Regions from separate parts of the Nocardioides ultimimeridianus genome, predicted to be linked through region 2. Evidence: predicted binding sites of a transcription regulator. Region 2 holds the regulator's gene; each other region holds the start of a gene.
What was found. The regulator LexA, encoded in region 2, represses DNA repair genes until DNA is damaged. The targets are predictions, from matches to a motif close to TCGAACANNTGTTCGA.
Positions count from the first base shown of each region.

Region 1: ACYU8V_RS09190 (HNH endonuclease signature motif containing protein) is a predicted target of LexA. The motif match lies at 1,990-2,005, and genes of this name have one in related genera.
Region 3: ACYU8V_RS18685 (DUF222 domain-containing protein) is a predicted target of LexA. The motif match lies at 1,389-1,404, and genes of this name have one in related genera.
Region 4: ACYU8V_RS07880 (HNH endonuclease signature motif containing protein) is a predicted target of LexA. The motif match lies at 2,763-2,778, and genes of this name have one in related genera.

Region 1 covers NZ_BAAHAB010000009.1:125,005-129,293, forward strand. Annotated here, with positions in the region: gene ACYU8V_RS09180 (hypothetical protein) at 1-164, opposite strand, end outside; gene ACYU8V_RS09185 (hypothetical protein) at 161-658, opposite strand; gene ACYU8V_RS09190 (HNH endonuclease signature motif containing protein) at 746-1,951, opposite strand; gene ACYU8V_RS09195 (hypothetical protein) at 2,264-2,632, opposite strand; gene ACYU8V_RS09200 (DNA gyrase/topoisomerase IV subunit B) at 2,642-4,289, opposite strand, start outside.
Region 2 covers NZ_BAAHAB010000003.1:27,014-31,302, forward strand. Annotated here, with positions in the region: gene ACYU8V_RS01250 (MXAN_6640 family putative metalloprotease) at 1-1,407, opposite strand, end outside; gene lexA (transcriptional repressor LexA) at 1,475-2,203, opposite strand; gene ACYU8V_RS01260 (LysM peptidoglycan-binding domain-containing protein) at 2,438-2,770, shown strand; gene ACYU8V_RS01265 (hypothetical protein) at 2,945-3,433, shown strand; gene ACYU8V_RS01270 (hypothetical protein) at 3,706-4,224, shown strand.
Region 3 covers NZ_BAAHAB010000021.1:135,466-139,754, reverse strand. Annotated here, with positions in the region: gene ACYU8V_RS18695 (TSUP family transporter) at 1-738, shown strand, start outside; gene ACYU8V_RS18690 (pyridoxamine 5'-phosphate oxidase) at 735-1,121, shown strand; gene ACYU8V_RS18685 (DUF222 domain-containing protein) at 1,443-2,492, shown strand; gene ACYU8V_RS18680 (hypothetical protein) at 2,505-2,648, shown strand; gene ACYU8V_RS18675 (hypothetical protein) at 2,778-3,071, shown strand; gene ACYU8V_RS18670 (YciI family protein) at 3,123-3,491, opposite strand; gene ACYU8V_RS18665 (hypothetical protein) at 3,632-3,832, shown strand; gene msrA (peptide-methionine (S)-S-oxide reductase MsrA) at 3,841-4,289, opposite strand, start outside.
Region 4 covers NZ_BAAHAB010000007.1:243,226-247,514, forward strand. Annotated here, with positions in the region: gene ACYU8V_RS07870 (IclR family transcriptional regulator) at 1-600, shown strand, start outside; gene ACYU8V_RS07875 (2-phosphosulfolactate phosphatase) at 610-1,383, shown strand; gene ACYU8V_RS07880 (HNH endonuclease signature motif containing protein) at 1,519-2,724, opposite strand; gene ACYU8V_RS07885 (amidohydrolase) at 3,010-4,218, opposite strand; gene ACYU8V_RS07890 (Lrp/AsnC family transcriptional regulator) at 4,226-4,289, opposite strand, start outside.

The DNA of each region.
Region 1 (4,289 bases), on a different contig from region 2:
TGAGAGGTGGTCACCACACACACCTTCTTGCTCGTGATCACGACCTTGCCGCCGATGAGCTTCTGCACGCTTATCCAGTGGCAGACAACCCCTGCGTGTGCGGGCGCAGCCGCCATCGGGCTGAGGAGCAGCGCTCCCAACAGCACCGCGGTCACCCGCTTCATGAGAGCCAGCCGATGAAGGAGACGTACCAGCGGCCACCCTCGTTATCGAGATGAAACTCGATGATGTCCCGCTCGGCGTCGAAGTGGCGGAATCCGGCTCCGGCGCGATCGCGGATCGAACCGGCGGCCATCGTGATCAGGGCATCGACGACGGCCTTGGCCTTGGACTGGGACTTGAGGTGGGTCCGGACGACTTGCCACTGACCTCCTCTGTACGCGCCACCTGCGTTGATCGTCTCGGCCAACGATCCGGTCAGACGATCGCAGGTCCCACAGTCAGCCGTCTTGAGATCGCTGTCGAGCGTTCCGTCGCCTGACCTGGCGATGTCGTTGTAGGCCCGCACCCAGGCCCGCACGGTCTGCTCCGGGGAGAGCGGCTTCGCCGGCGGTGCCGACGACGTGGAGACCGTGGGCGGTGGATCGGTGGCGGGCGGATCCGCCGCACCACAGCCGGCGACAAGCACCATCACCGCCAACGCCAGCAATGCCTTCATGACGACCTCCCGAGATCACGGGCACGCTAACGCGGCAGCCGGTCGTCCCACCACCCTCATCCGTGACCCCTGTGGACGAGATGCGTCTCAGGTCCGGCGGTGGAATCGGTAGTCGCCGGTTGCGAGCTTGGTCATGTCGTAGCGGGTGTCGTGGGCCCGGTGATGGTGATGACTGCAGAGCAGTACGCCGTCGGCGAGGTCGGTCCTGCCGCCCTCCGACCACGGCTTCAGATGATGGGCCTCGCACCAGGCAGCCGGTATGGAGCAGCCTTCGGCGCGACAGCGCTTGTCGCGTAGCCGCATGGCCTTGCGCTGAGGCGGGTCGAAGAGGCGGCGGGATCTGCCGAGGTCGAGGGGTTCAGAGGTGCCGCCGAGGACGATGGGGATGATCTTCGCGGTGCAGGCGAGCCGCCGTGCGTCACTGGCGGAGATGACGGTGTCGCCGAGCGTCGCGGACCCGAGCTCGTGGGTGAGGGTCTCGAGGGGGATGGTGACCATGACCGTGGTCGCGTCGCCGCCGTGGTCGGGCAGCCGCTTCGGGTCGAGCAGCTCGAGGAGTCGGCAGAACGCCTCGCCCCTGTTCCGGGATCGGGTTTGGGTGACCCGGGGTGAGTCCTCTGCCTCCAAGTAGGTGAGGGCTCGTTCGGAGACCGAGTCGGGGAGGTCGCAGATCCAGCGGGTGATCCCGTTGCCACGTTTCCGGATCCGGATGGCGACCTCGTCCCCCGCGGCCTGCTCCTCACGTTCCAACGCCTTGCCGAGCTCGGCCTCAGCGACCTCGGGGGCGACGACTTCGAGGATCTTGGTGCCCAGGACGGCGAGGTCCTTGGGGTCGTAGATCGCGGCGAGCTCGATCAGGTGTGCCTCGGCCTGGGCCCGGACCGACTGGTCGACGTTGTCGGAGAGCTTGTCGACAGCGCGGATGATGACGCGAGCCTGGGCCTCGTTCACCGCGCCTTCGCGCATGGCAGTTGCGGTGAGCGGGTGGGCCTCGAGCGACTCGGCCAGTCGCAGGGCAGCCCGTCCGGCCGATCCGGTGATGCGGGTGGCGTGGGCGAGCCAGCAGCCGGCGTCACGGGACCCGTGCTCCTCGGCCACATCCGCGGCTGCAGCGAGGACGCGGAGCTTCAGCTCGGCGAGCTGGCTCTCCACGCGGGCGAGGTCGGTGAGGAGGTCTGCCTTGTCGCAGGTGCGGAGGTAGTCGGCCGGCATGTCGGCGACTGCCGTGAGGTCGTTCTGAAGAGATCGCGCGCAGGCAAGGATCGGGTGCAACGACACCGTACCTGCGACCATGACAAGCTCCCCGAGATGGACTGATCAACTGCCTTCCATGGTACACCTGTTCGAACGTTTTCGGCACCCCCGAAACGAACAAATTCCCAGGTCAAAGGGGATCTTTCGGGGCGGCCGCGAAGCGGCGGCGCGGGCGGAGCCCGTGCCGTTGTCGCGCCGTCCAGCTCGTCGTCCGGGACCCGCAGTCAAGGATGCCGCAGGCACCGCGCAGCGGCGCCGAAGGCGTCCTTGACGGCGGGTGACGACGAGCTAAGGTGCGGCCGCCCAGACCGACCCCCGAAGCATCAGCCCCGCAGCACCAGCCCCGAAGGCTCAGCCCAGGATCTCCCGCAACCCCCGGTCCACCAACACCCCCGGGAACTCCCCCAGCGACTCCCGCAGCTCGGCCAGCGTGCCGATCCCACCGATGCGGTCGACCAGCGCCGAGACCTCGGCCGTGGGTGAGGAGAGGGGCAGGTCGGCGAGCAGCGGGCAGTCGACCGCTCCGCCGTCGGGCTCCGGTGGGAGCAGCGGCGTCCAGCATCCGACCTCCAGCAGCAGCGAGGCGGAGGTGCCGACCCCGTCGGTCCGCACGTCGGCGTACCAGAGGAGGTCGCCGACGGCGAGGCGCAGGTGACCGCGCCGGGCCTTGAAGCCGCGTGCCTTGAGCAGCTTGATCACCGCTGCCCGATCGTCTGCCATGAGACGTTCCTACGCGTCGAGGGCTTCCATGTCCACGTCGTACGCCCCTTGGACCAGGAACTCCTTGCGCGGTGCGACGTCGGAGCCCATCAGCAGCTCGAACACCTCGGCGGCCTCGGCGGCGTCGTCGACGGTGATCCGCCGCAGCGTGCGCTGCCGGGGATCCATCGTGGTCTCCCGCAGCTGGGCGGCATCCATCTCGCCGAGACCCTTGTACCGCTGGACCGGGTCCTTCCAGCGCATGTTCTTCTTGCGCAGCTCGGCCAGCTTCCGCTGCAGCTCGTCGTCGGAGTAGGTGTAGATGTACTTGTCCTGCCCCTTCTTGGGCTGGACGACCTCGATCCGGTGCAGCGGCGGCACGGCCGTGTAGACGCGCCCGGCGGCGATCAGGTCGGGCATGTACTTGAAGAACAGCGTGGCCAGCAGGCAGCGGATGTGCGACCCGTCGGCATCGGCGTCGGCCATGAAGATGATCCGGCCGTAGCGCCGCGCCTCGAGCTCGAAGGTCCGCCCCGACCCGGCGCCGACGACCTGGATGATCGAGGAGCACTCGGTGTTCTTGAGCATGTCGCCCACGGACGCCTTCTGGACGTTGAGGATCTTGCCGCGGATGGGCAGCAGCGCCTGGAACTCCGAGTTGCGGGCGAACTTCGCCGTTCCGAGCGCGGAGTCACCCTCGACGATGAACAGCTCGGTGCGCTCGTTGTCCCCGGAGCGGCAGTCGTTGAGCTTGGCGGGCAGCGACGACGACTCCAGCGCGTTCTTCCGGCGCTGGGTCTCCTTGTGCTGACGGGCCGCGATCCGGGTCTTGGCCGCCCCCGCGACCTTCTCCATGAGCAGCTTCGCCTGGGCCTTCTCGGCCCGCTTCGTGGAGGTGAGGAACTCCTTGAGCTGGGCCGAGACGACCTTGCGTACGACGGTCCGGGCGGCCGGCGTACCGAGGATCTCCTTGGTCTGCCCCTCGAACTGGGGCTCCGCGAGCCGCACGGTGACGACCGCGGTCATGCCCTCGAGGATGTCGTCCTTGACGACGTCGTCGTCGTTGACCTTGAGCGCCTTGGACGCCCTCATCGCCTCGTTGAAGGTCTTGGTGAGCGCGGCCTCGTAGCCCGCCACGTGGGTGCCGCCCTTGGGCGTCGCGATCACGTTGACGAACGAGCGCGTGGTGGTGTCGTAGCCCGTGCCCCAGCGCACCGCCACGTCGACGGTCAGCTCGCGCTCGACGTCCTGCGGCGTCATGTGGCCCTGGTCGTCGAGCATGGGCACGGTCTCGGTGAAGGTGTCGGCGCCCTGGAGGCGGAGCACCTCGGTGACCGGCTCGTCCTCGGCGAGGAACTCGCAGAACTCCGCGATGCCGCCGTCGTGCCGGAAGCTCTCCTCGGTCCACTCGCCCTTGTCGGCCGCGCGCTGGTCGCGGATGACGAGCTCGAGACCGGGCACGATGAACGAGGTCTGCCGGGCGCGGCCGATCAGCCCGTCGAGCAGGTAGCCGGCGTCCTTGGTGAAGATCTGCCGGTCGGGCCAGAACCGGATCCGGGTGCCGGACTTGGTCTTCGCGACGCGCCCGCCCTTGCGGGTGAGCCCGGAGACGGGCGTGAACGGGGCCAAGGGACCCTCCCCGTCGAACACGCCCGGTACGCCGCGCTGGAAGCTCATC
Region 2 (4,289 bases):
CGCCGGAAGGTCCAGGTGGAGGCGCAGGTGCCAGGCACTGCCGGTGCCGGCCTTCGGGGTGAGCCGGAGCACCCGGTAGCTCAGGTGCAGGAGCCGGAAGGAGGTCGACCAGCTGAGGTGGCCGGGCCCGACCGAGGAGCTGGTCGCGACCGGCGCGCTGGGGTACTGGTTGGCCGCCGCCTCACTGAAGTACCTCGTGGGGTGACGGGCCGCGAGGTCGAACCTGCTCAGGGCGCGGGTGAGGTCGATGTGGTGCGCGGCGAGCGCGCTCCTGACCCCCTTGATGGAGTACATGTCCGGCGCACCCGGGCTGGCGTCCAGGCGTTGCCAGATCTGGCGGATCAGCAGCGGCAGCGCACCGGACTTCTCGGTCACCAGGCGCTCGGTCAGGAACCGGAAGAAGATCCAGGTGCCGTACCAGTGCAGGTTGACGTCGCCGTTGGTGTCCAGGGGCAGGGAGGGGTTGCGGATCGGGTCGGCGCCATAGGACAGGTACTGCATGTTGTCGTTGATCGAGGTGTACAGCTCGTCCTCGGCCCAGGTGGCGGTCGCCTCCATGATCCAGGGGTCCTCGAAGAAGTCGTAGCTGAACTGCACCGCGTGGAAGAACTCGTGGGCGGCGGTCACCTCGAGGTTCTCCAGCTGGGTGTGACCGGGGTACTGGGCCGGGGCGTAGTCGTTGTCGAGGACGCAGTACGCCGATCCGGCGTACCCGGTGTTCAGCGCGGGGTCGTCGCTCGTGCAGAAGCCGTAGAGGTGGTAGCGGGAGAGCTCGCCCAGGTAGATGTCGGTCTGGTCGGCGTTCATGCCGCCCAGGCTGCCGTTGTCGGCGCTGGCGGAGTCGACGAGCGGCATCCGGTAGCCGGCGGCGGCGTAGGTGTCCCAGACGTGCTCCATCGTCGCGAGCACCTCGTCGACGTAGTCGGGATCCTTGTTCGTGTCGCCACCGTCCGTGGGGTCGACGCCGTTGGTGCTGTCCTCGGTCGACAGGTCGTAGTGCACGCAGAGGGGAAGCCTGGTGCTGCACTCCTCGTGCTCGGTGCCGGTGTAGACCACCGGGAAGTCGGGGTCGCTGTCGGAGGGCCCCGGCCGCGCAAGGATCCGGTCGGCCTGGGTGCGCTGATCGGGGGACAGCGCGGGATAGGCGGCCCGCAGGTCGCGCAACAGCAGGGTGGCGTCCTCGTGCCTCTGCGCGAGGCGGGACGCGGCCCGGCTCCCTCCGAAGAGGGACTCGGCCCGGGACAGCTCGGCGGCGGCCTGCGCCCGGGTCGTCGTCGGAGGCTGGTGGATCGCGGCGGTGGCCGGGGAGGCGTGGGCCGGCTGGCTCGCACCGGTGACGCCGAGGCCCGCGAGCGACGCGGTGATGACCAGGGAAAGGACGCGGGCCCGTCCGGAGATGCGGATCACCTGCTGAATCTAGGGGATCGGCATCCCCGGGCGGACCCGGGAGAGGCAAAGAAGCGCGGCGTCGGCGTCAGACCTTGCGGAGCACGGCGGTGACCTTGCCCAGGATCGTGGCGTGGGTGCCGTCGATCGGCTCGAAGGCCGGGTTGTGCGGCAGCAGCCACACCTGGCCGTTCTTGCGCTGGAAGGTCTTCACGGTGGCCTCGCCGTCGATCATCGCGGCGACGATCTCGCCGTTCTCGGCGGTGGCCTGCTGGCGGATGACGACGTAGTCGCCGTTGCAGATCGCGGCGTCGATCATCGACTCGCCGCTGACCTCCAGCAGGAACAGCTGGCCGTCGCCGACCAGCTGCTTCGGCAGCGGGAAGACGTCCTCGACCCGCTCCTCGGCGAGGATCGGTCCGCCGGCGGCGATCCGGCCGACCAGCGGAACGTTGCTCGGGGCGGGCGCGGAGTCGTTGATGGCGGTCTCGTCGTACTCCGACTCGGCCTGGGTCATGCCGCTGAGCGGGCGTCGCTTCATCAGGGTCTCGGGGAGGAACACCTCGATGGCGCGGGGCAGGTGGGGGTCGCGGCGTACGAACCCCTTGGCCTCGAGCTGGCGCAGCTGGTGGGCGACGCTGGAGGTGCTGGTCAGGCCCACCGCCTCGCCGATCTCGCGCATGCTCGGCGGGTAGCCGCGCTTGTCGATGGCCTTCTTGATCGTGGTCAGGATCCGCTGCTGGCGTGGGGTGAGGCCCGTGCCGTCGGGCGGACCGTCGGGGAGCTCACTCACGGGGCGAACAGCCTTCTTGGTCATGGGTCGAACGTAACCCCGATCACCCCGGATCTCAAACAGGTGTTCGATCCGGCGTGTCGCGACACGCCGTCGAACACGCGTGCGACGAAATGCCGCGATTGTGTCGAATGCGTGTTCTATGCTCGTCCATGTGTTCGATCGAACGTCTGATCGAAGCCGGGCCCAGAAGTTGTGTCGGCGGCCTCGGTCAGAGTGAGGGCACACCGACCAGCAACCCCTTCCCCGGAGGTCACCATGAGCACCATCAGCTTCAGCCCCGCGTACGTCTCCCGCCCGCAGGTGCGGCTCACCCGCCGCGGCCGGCTCGTGGTCCTCGCGCTCTCGCTGCTGGCGGTGCTCGCGGTCGCCCTGATGGTCGCCTCCGCCTCGGCCGCCGGCAGCCACTCCGGGACGCCCGACGTCCACCTGGTCACCGTCCAGCCCGGCGACACGCTGTGGGACATCGCCGGCGACGCCGCCGCGGCCCACGGCACGCAGACCGGTGACATGGTGCAGCGCCTCGAGGACCTCAACCCGATCGACGACGGCATGGTCTACGTCGGTCAGCAGATCCGCGTGCCCAACTGAGGCACGACCAGCTCGTCCGTCGCCTCGACCCCGGCGGACGTAGGGGAAGACGAGGGGCCCGATCCTGCGCGGATCGGGCCCCTCGCGCTGTTCCTCCACAGGGCGGCGGGCCGAGGGTGGCCGGGCGGGGTGCCTTCGGCGTACGTTCTGGGCAATCCGCCTCGGGAGGGTTCCATGAAGTACGTCGGCATCGCCGTCCTGCTGTTGCTGCTGGTCGGGTGCGGGGGAGACCCGCAGCCCCGGTTCTCGCCCAGCCCCACCGTCTCCCCGCCCACCACGACCGCTGCCGCGGTCGAGACCCCGCAGGAGTTCCTGCGGCGGTGGGTGCACGCGATGGATGCCATGGAGCGCACCGGCAACCCGGCGGCATGGCAGCGGATGAACTTGCGAAGGTGCAAGAGCTGCTCTGTCGCCGCTGAAGTGGTGAAAGCGGTGTACGCGGCGGGCCGGAAGGTCGTCGGCGGGCAGTCGAGAATCGTGTCGATCGGTCGCGCGGCCTCGGGCAGGTGGCACGTCCGAACGGTGAGTCGCCCGAGTCGGATCGTCGATCAGTCCGGCACCGTCAAAGGGTCGTTCCCGGGTGGTCCGACGATGTTGGAGATCACCTTGGTCAAGCAGGGCGACGGGTTGCGGGTCGCCACGCTCATTCGGGTCGTGAAGTGATGCTGCGTCGCGGTGTCGCCGTGCTGTTGGTCGTCTACGTGAGCTTCTTCTTCGTCGACACTCCGGCCCAGGCTCGCGGCGGTGGATCGTGTGCAGGGGGCGCGACCCTCATCGCTGCAGCGGTCGAGTGTCAGGACCGCTCGCACGGCGGCAGCGCCCCTGTTGGGACTTCGGTCGATGTCGTCGGGGTGAGCGAGGTGTGCGCGCCTGGTTCCGCGGGGGCCTGCCAGCCGGTGGCGTGTCCCGGCATGAACGTGGGCGACGGGTTCCAGATGACGGAGCACCTGTCGGACGGCACGTCCCGCACCGTGTGCCAGACGTCGAGCGACTCGATGGCCGGCCTCGGACCGAGCCCGGGCCAGGTGGCGCAGGCGATGCGGCGCCTGTCCTGGCCCGGCAGCCCGCTGATGATCCAGCCCGTCAACGGCCGGACCCTGGTCAACTTCCGGACGAACTTCTACACGACCAATACCGGCCCGACCACGAAGACCGTCACCCTGCTGGGGAGGCGGATCACCATCGAGGCCACGCCGAGCTACCGGTGGAGGTGGGGCGACGGCGGCCGGGCGAGCGGGACGAGCGCGGGGGCGGCGTACCCGCACCTGCTGGTGACCCACGAGTACCTCCGCAAGGGCGTGGTCCACCCGCGCCTCGACACCGTCTACTCGGGGCGGTTCCGCATCGGGCAGGGCGCGTGGCAGGCGATCCCCGGCACCCTCACCGTCATCGGCACGCCGCAGCGGCTCGAGGTCGTCACGGCCCGGCCGGTGCTGGTCAATCCCTACGGCTGAGGGCTTGTGGGGAGATCCGGGGCTATCCGATGGACTTCGATCTCCCCGTAGTTGCCACGACACTG
Region 3 (4,289 bases), on a different contig from region 2:
GCGCTCGCGGCCCTGGCCGCCGGGTTCGTCGACGCCGTCGTGGGCGGCGGGGGACTGGTGCAGCTGCCGGCGCTGCTGCTGGGCCTGCCCGGTGTCGCGCCGGTGCAGGTGCTGGCCACGAACAAGCTCGCGTCGGTCTGCGGGACCTCGGTCGCGTCGGCGACGTACTACCGCCGCGTCCGCCCCGACCCGCGCACGTTCGGGCCACTGATGGCGTGTGCGCTCGTGGGTGCGCTCGGAGGGGCGGTGATCGCCTCGCACCTCCCGGCCGCGGTGTTCCAGCCGGTCGTGCTGGTCGTCCTGGTGGTCGTCGGTCTGTACGTCGTGCTGCGTCCGACCCTCGGCGCCGCCACGTCGCTGCGGTTCTCCGGGCACCGGCACGTCCTCGCCGCGATGGGGGTCGGGTTCGTCATCGGTGTGTACGACGGTGCCCTCGGCCCGGGCACCGGCAGCTTCTTCGTGATCACGCTGGTCGGCCTGCTCGGCTACGACTTCCTCGAGGCCTCCGCCAAGGCCCGCCTCGCGAACTGGGCCACCAACATCGGGGCGCTGCTGCTCTTCGTGCCTTCCGGCGCCGTGCTGTGGCGGCTCGGGCTGGTGATGGGGCTGTGCAACCTGGTCGGTGGCTACCTGGGCGCGCGGGTCGCGGTGTCGCGGGGGGCGCGGTTCGTCCGGGTGTTCTTCATCGTGGTGGTGTCTTGCTTCATCGTGCGGATCGGGTGGAGCGTGTTCGGGTGAGCATCAAGGTGGACCTGGACGAGCTGGCTCGCATCGTCGGCGAACGGGGGAGCGGCTACCTGCTCACCACGTCCTCGCCGTCGGTCAAGGTGGTGACGGTGGACCCGGTGGTCTTCGACGGGGTCATGCGGGTGATCGGTCCGGGAGGCGGCACGCTCGCCAACGTGGCCGCCAACCCGGTGGTCACCCTGGTCTTCCCGCCGGCGGAGGTCCACGGCTACACGCTGCTGGTGGACGGGTCGGGGGTGGTCGCGGGCGAGGACGTGGTCATCACCCCGTCGGCTGCCGTCCTGCACCGTCCCGCCGCCCATGCCGACGGGCCGCTGCCTCCGGAGGGGTGCGGGCACGACTGCTCTCCCGTCGCCTCGTCGGTGGTCGAGTAGCCCGAGCCGTTAGGCGGGGGCGTATCGAAACCAACTCCTGCTCCGGGGCTGGTGTCGGGCGGCCGCACCTTAGCTCGTCGTCACCCGCCGTCAAGGACGCCTTCGGCGCCGCTGCGCGGCCGCTGCGCGGTCCTTGACTGCGGGTCCCGGACGACGAGCTGGACGGCGCGACAACGGCACGGGCTTCGCCCGCGCCGCCGCTTCGCGGCCGCCCACAAAACCTGTCCTGACCTGGGGATTTGTTCGATTTCGGGGTACCGAAAGCGTTCGAACAGGTGTACTATGAGAGGTAGTTGATCAGTCCGTCTCGGGGAGCTTGTCATGGTTGCAGGAACGGTGTCGTTGCACCCGATCCTCGGCTGCGCCCAAGCGCTGCAGAACGAACTTTCGGCGGTCGCGGACATGCCGGCTGACTACCTCCGCACCCGCGACAAAGCCGAGCTGCTCACCGACCTCGCCCGCGTGGAGGGCCAGCTCGCGGAGCTGAAGCTCCGCGTTCTCGCCGCCTCCTCCGACGTTGCCGAGGAGCACGGCTCGCGTGACGCCGGGTGCTGGCTCGCCCACACCACCCGCATCACCGCCCCGGCCGGCCGAGCTGCGTTGCGTCTGGCCGAGGCGTTGGAGCAGCATCCGCTCACCGCCGCCGCACTCAGGTCCGGCGACGTGAACGAGGCCCAGGCCCGGGTCATCATCCGGTCCGTCGACAAGCTCTCCGACGCCGTCGATGAGTCGGTGCGGGGCCAGGCCGAGGCGCACCTGATCGAGCTGGCCGCGATCTACGACCCGAAGGACCTCCAGGTCCTGGGCACCAAGATCCTCGAAGTCATCGCACCCGAGATCGCCGAGGCCGAGCTCGGCAAACGGCTCGAACGTGAAGAGCAGGCAGCTCGCGACGATGTCGCCATCAGGATCCTGAAACGTGGCAACGGGATCACGCGCTGGATCTGCGACCTCCCCGACTCCGTCTCCGAACGAGCCCTCACCTACCTCGAAGCCGAAGACTCACCCCGCGTCACCCAGACCCGAGCCCGCAACCGAGGCGAGGCGTTCTGCCGCCTCCTCGAACTGCTCGACCCCAAGCGGCTCCCCGACCACGGCGGCGACGCCACCACCGTCATGGTCACCATCTCGCTCGACCAGCTGGCCGAGGACCTCGGGTCCGCCATGCTCGGCGAGATACCGATCAGCGCCGGTGAGGCTCGCCGGTTGGCGTGCAAGGCGAAGATCATCCCCGTCGTCCTCGGCGGCAAGTCCGAGCCCCTCGACCTCGGCAGAGCACGCCGCCTGTTCCAACCGCCGCAACGCAAAGCGATGCGCCTACGCGACAAGCGCTGCCGTGCGGAAGGGTGCTCGATACCGGCTGCCTGGTGAGAGGCCCATCATCTGAAGCCGTGGTCGGAGGGCGGGAGGACCGACCTCGCCGACGGCGTACTGCTCTGCTCCCACCATCACCACCGGGCCCACGACACCCGCTACGCGATGACCAAGCTCGCCACCGGCGACTACAGGTTCCACCGCCGCACATAGGTCGGCAGCGAGGACCAGCGACCGTGCCTCACCATGGGGGTCATGACACGCGATTCGTGGGACCCGTACCCGGCGTCCTCCGCCGGAGCGGGTCAGCTTCCGGACGCCTTCGGGCCGGACGGCGTCCGCGTGACTCTGCGGGTCGAGCCTGCCGTGGACCGTTGGCGACGTGGCCTGAAGATGACCGCGGTCCCGAATCCCCTGGTGCCGGCGGCGATCGTGCGCGCCGAGCAGGGCTTCTTCGCCGGATTGGCTCAACGGTATGTCTTCGGTGGCAAATGGGTGGTCGACGTCGAGGCCGACAGTGGCCGCAGGCTCCGGATCGAGGAAGCGACGCGAGAGTTCGCGGTCGCCACCGCGAAGCGAATCCATGCCGGCGTCCGCGAGCGCGGCGTCGCGTTCCTGGACGTCCTCGAGCCCTGACGCTCGATGCCGGCGGCCGCCGGTCACCAGCCCCGAGGCGGGCGGATCGCGTCAGCGCTCGTTCTCGGGCAGCTCCCGGTGCGGCATGAAGCGACGTACCTCCTGGGGCCAGCCGCAGGCCGTGGCGATGCGCCCCGCCCAGTGGCGGGCCTCCTCCTCGGTCGCCACGTCGATCACCGCGAACCCGCCGAGGTGCTCCTTGGTCTCGGCGTAGGGGCCGTCGGTGAAGACCGGGGTCCCGCTCGAGGCGTCGACGGAGAACACCGGGTCCGCCGCGTCGATGCCGCCGGTGAAGATCAGGACTCCCCGCTCCTTCATCTCTGCGATCAGCGGACGCAGCGTCCGGGACTTCTCGGCGAGCTCCTCCTCGGTGTGGTCGGGCACCCACTCGTCGTTGAAGGCGATGACGTACTCAGGCATGACTTCCTCCTCATGGGCAGGCTCCAGCAGCCACCCTCCACCCTCCCCACGAACGACGGAAGCCGAGTTCGACAGCCGATCCGGATCGAGGGCGGGCCAAAGGTCGGACACCGCGAGGATCGCGGCCTTACGGTGGGGTGGTGCATGCGCGTGTCTACCTGCTCTTCCGCGCGTTCTGGCTGCTCGCGGCCGTCGCGCTGCTGCTGCTCTGGCTCCACATGCACGATCTGCCCCACCACCAGTACCGATCGTTCGCGGTCGCCACGATGTTCCTGTGGTCGCTGCTGATGATCTGGCGTCCGGACGGCCGGTTCGGCACCAGGCGCGCAAAGGGCCGATAGACCCCGGGCTATGCCTCCTGCGGGAAGGGGATGCCGGTGTTGGCGTGGCAGCGGTAGCCGTGCGGGTTCTTGTGGAGGTACTGCTGGTGGACCGGCTCGGCGTAGAAGTACTCGCCGGCGGGGGAGATCTCGGTGGTGATCTCGCCGTACCCGCGGCGCGCGATCTCGTCGCCGTAGATCTTGGTCAGCTCGCGCGCGGTCTGCTCCTGCTCGGGGGAGCGGAAGAAGATCGCCGAGCGGTACTGGGTGCCGATGTCGTTGCCCTGGCGCATGCCCTGGGTCGGGTCGTGGACCTCGAAGAACTGCTTGACCAGATCGGCGTACGAGACGACCTGGGGGTCGAAGACGACGCGCACGGCCTCGGTGTGGCCGGTGCGGCCCGTGCACACCTCCTCGTACGTCGGGTGCGGGGTGAAGCCGCCGGCGTACCCGACCGAGGTGGACCACACGCCCGGCT
Region 4 (4,289 bases), on a different contig from region 2:
GAGGGTTTCGTGGTGCACCTCGCCGACGAGCGGCGCTACGGGCTCGGGGTCGGCGCGTTCGAGGTGGGCAGCGGCTACTCGCGGCAGGCGCCGTTGCAGCGGATCGCCCGCCGGCCTCTCGCGCAGCTGGTGGACCGGATCGGGCACAGCGCCCACCTGGCGGTCCTGCACGGCCGCGACGTCCTGTACGTCGTCGAGGAGCGTGCCCCCGGTCGCCCGCCGCTGGTGACCGACGTCGGCGTACGCCTGCCCGCGCACCTCACCGCCAGCGGCCGCGCGATCCTGGCGCAGCTGTCGGCGGCCCAGGTGCGTGCCCTGTATCCCGACAGGGACGCGTTCGTCGACCGCACCGGGAGCGGACCGCAGTCCCCGACGGCGCTGCGGGCGGTGCTCGCCGACACCCGCCGGCGCGGCTACGCCCTGGAGGACGGCGAGGTGACGGCCGGCCTGCGCAGCATCGCGGTACCCGTGGTCGACCACAACGGTCACCCGGTCGCCGGCGTCGCCGTCACCTATCCCTCGGACGCCACCGACCCGCCCGCCGCGGTCATCGCCCAGGTGGCGCGGCAGCTCTCGCAGCGGCTCGGCGCGCGCGGGTAGGTTCGCCCCGTGGCGGATCTCTTCGGGCAGGGCGCGCACCAGGTCCGGTTCGACTGGGGCCCGGTCGGTGCTGTGTCGGTCGGGGCCGAGGTCGTCGTGGTGGTCGACGTGCTGAGCTTCTCGGCCTGCATCACGGTGGCGGTGGAGCGCGGGATCGAGGTGTACCCCTACCGCTGGCGCGACGCCAGCGCCGAGGCGTACGCCGAGCGGCTCGACGCCGTGCTCGCTCGCGGTCGCTCCCACACCGAGCCCTCGCTGTCACCGGCGGCCCTGCTGCGCTGCGAGCCCGTGCCGCGGCTGGTGCTGCCCTCGCCCAACGGCTCCACGATCTGCACCCTGCTCGGGGAGCGGGGCTGCGTGGTCGGCATCGGCGGCGTGCGCAACGCCCGGGCGGCAGGGGAGTGGCTCGCGTCCGCCGTGGAGGCGGGACGGGTCGTCGCGGTCGTCGCCGCCGGCGAGCGCTGGGAGTCCGACGACTCGCTGCGCCCCGCGCTCGAGGACCAGCTGGGAGCGGGCGCGGTCCTGTCCGCGTTGGCGGGCATCGTGCCGCAGGCCGACCTCAGTCCGGAGGCGCGGGCCGCGGCGACGTTGTACGACGCCCTGCGCCCGGACCTCACGTCCGTGCTGCGCGCCTGCGTCAGCGGCCAGGAGCTCATCGACCGCGGCTACGCCGGTGACGTCGAGGTGGCCGCCGAGCTGGACGGTTCGGGCGTGGTGCCGGTGCTGGTGGAGGGGCGGTTCGTGGCCGCCGCTACGGGCGGGTCCGAGGCGGCCGCACCTTAGCGCGGGTCCCGGGCGACGAGCTGGACGGCGCGACAACGGCACGGGCTTCGCCCGCGCCGCCGCCACGCGGCCGCCACGGAGTGCGATCGCTCTTCGGGGAGTTCTCCCGGCACCTGGTGCCGGGCGGACTCCCGCCTATGTCCTTCGGTGGAACCGGTAGTCGCCGGTCGTCAGCTTGGTCATGTCGTAGCGGGTGTCGTGGGCCCGGTGGTGATGGTGGCTGCAGAGCAGTACGCCGTCGGCGAGGTCGGTCCTGCCGCCTTGGGACCAGGGCGTGAGGTGGTGTGCTTCGCACCAGGCTGCGGGGATCGAGCAGCCTTCGGCGCGGCATCTGCGGTCTCTCAGTCGCATCGCTTTGCGTTGGGGTGGTTGGAACAGGCGTCGTGCTCGGCCGAGGTCGAGGGGTTCGGACGTGCCGCCGAGGACGACGGGGATGATCTTCGCCGTGCACGCCAACCGGCGGGCCTCGCTGGCGGAGATGACGGTGTCGCCGAGCATCGCGGATCCGAGCTCGTTGAGGAGTCCCTCGAAGGGGATGGTGACCATGATGGTGGTGGCGTCGCCTCCGTGGTCGGGGAGCCTCTTGGGGTCGAGTAGTTCGAGGAGGCGGCAGAACGCCTCGCCTCGGTTCCGGGATCGGGTTTGGGTGACCCTCGGGGAGTCTTGGGCTTCGAGGTAGGTGAGGGCTCGTTCGGAGACGGCGTCGGGGAGGTCGCAGATCCAGCGGGTGATCCCGTTGCCGCGTTTCCGGATCCGGATGGCGACCTCGTCCCCCGCGGCCTGCTCCTCGCGCTCCAACGCCTTGCCGAGCTCTGCTTCGGCGATGTCGGGCGCGACGACCTCGAGGATCTTGGTGCCCAGGACCTGGAGGTCTTTGGGGTCGTAGATCGCGGCGAGCTCGATCAGGTGCGCCTCGGCCTGGAGACGGACCGATTGGTCGACGGCCTCGGAGAGCCTGTCGATCGAGCGGATGATGACCCGCGCTTGCGCCTCGTTCACCGCGCCTTCGCGCATCGCAGTTGCCGTGAGCGGGTGGGCCTCGAGCGCCTCGGCCAGCCGCAGGGCAGCCCGTCCGGCCGATCCGGTGATGCGGGTGGCGTGGGCGAGCCAGCAGCCGGCGTCACGCGAGCCGTGCTCGTCGGCAACATCGCCGGATGCGGCGAGGACCCGGAGCTTCAGCTCGGCGAGCTGGCTCTCCACCCGGGCGATGTCGGTGAGGAGGTCGGCCTTGTCGCGGGTGCGGAGGTAGTCGGCCGGCATGTCCGCGACTGCCGCGAGGTCGTTCTGAAGAGACCGCGCGCACGCGAGAAGCGGGTGCAACGACACCGTTCCTGCGACCATGAGAAGCTCCCCGAGACGGACTGATCAACTACCTCTCATAGTACACCTGTTCGAACGTTTTCGGTCGCCCGAAATCGAACAAAATCGCAGGTCAGGACAGGTTTTGTGGGCGGCCGCGGAGCGGCGGCGCGGGCGGAGCCCGTGCCGTTGTCGCGCCGTCCAGCTCGTCGTCCGGGACCCGCAGTCAAGGACCGCGCAGCGGCCGCGCAGCGGCGCCGAAGGCGTCCTTGACGGCGGGTGACGACGAGCTAAGGTGCGGCCGCCCAGCATCAACCCCGAAGAGCATCAGCGAGAGAGCCAGTACCTCGCCCCCACCACCAACGCCCGCACCCCGATCGACAGCGTCGGCTCGATCACGGGAGCGAAGAGGGGCGAGTGGTTGAACGGGATGGAGTCCAGGTCCCCGGCCGCCATGGCGGCACCGACGACCTCGGGATCCCCGCCCCCGAGGAACCAGTAGCAGACCGGCGCACCGACGCCATCGGCGATCCGGCCGACGTCCTCGCTGCCGGTGACGGGGCCGTAGTCGATGACGGCGTCCTCGCCGAACGCCTCGGCCAGCGCCGACCGGGTGGCCTCGGTGGCGTCGGGGTCGTTGACGAGGACCGGCAGCGACTCGACGTACTCGATGGAGGGCTCCCGCGTCATCCCGGCGGCTGTCGCCTCGGCGCGGATGATCCGCTCGATCGCGCCGGTGACGCGCTCCCGCATCTGCGGCTCGGTCGTGCGCACGCTCAGCAGCAACGTCGCGGTGTCCGGGATGATGTTGTGCTTGGTGCCGGCCTGGATCGCACCGACCGTGACGACGACCCGCTCGGCAGCGGGGACCTCCCGGGAGACGACCGTCTGCAGTCGGGTCACGACGGCGGCGGCCGCGACGACCGGGTCGATGGTGGCCTCGGGCCGCGAGCCGTGGCCGCCGCTGCCGTAGAGCGTCACGGTGATGTTGTCGGCGCCGGCCATCGACGGGCCCGCGTGGACCGAGAGCAGCCCGGCGGGAAGCGGGGTGACGTGCTGGCCGAGCACGATCGACGGACGCGGGAAGCGGCTCGCGATGTCGTCCTCGACCATCGCCAGCGCGCCGCCGCCGATCTCCTCGGCGGGCTGGAAGTAGGCGACCACCGTGCCGGACCACTCGTCCCGCGAGGACGCGAGCTCCGCGACGGCACCCAGCAGGCACGTGACGTGCATGTCGTGGCCGCACGCGTGCATCACCGGCACCTCCACGCCGTCCGCGTCGATGGCTCGCACGGTGCTGGCATAGGGGAGCCCGGTCTTCTCCTCGACGGGCAGTGCGTCCATGTCGGCCCGCAGCCCGACCACGGGTCCGTCGCCGTTGCGGAGCACGCCGACGACCCCGGTCCGGCCGACGCCGGTGGTCACCTCGAGGCCGAGCTCGCCCAGCCGTGAGGCGACGATGCCCGCGGTCCGCGTCTCGGCGAAGGACAGCTCGGGATGGGCGTGCAGGTCCTGGTAGAGGTCGCTGAGGTCCACGGGACGACTATCCCCCCTGGGCGATGCGCTCCACCAGCGCGCGGGTACGCCGCGGCATCCGCTGTGACAGC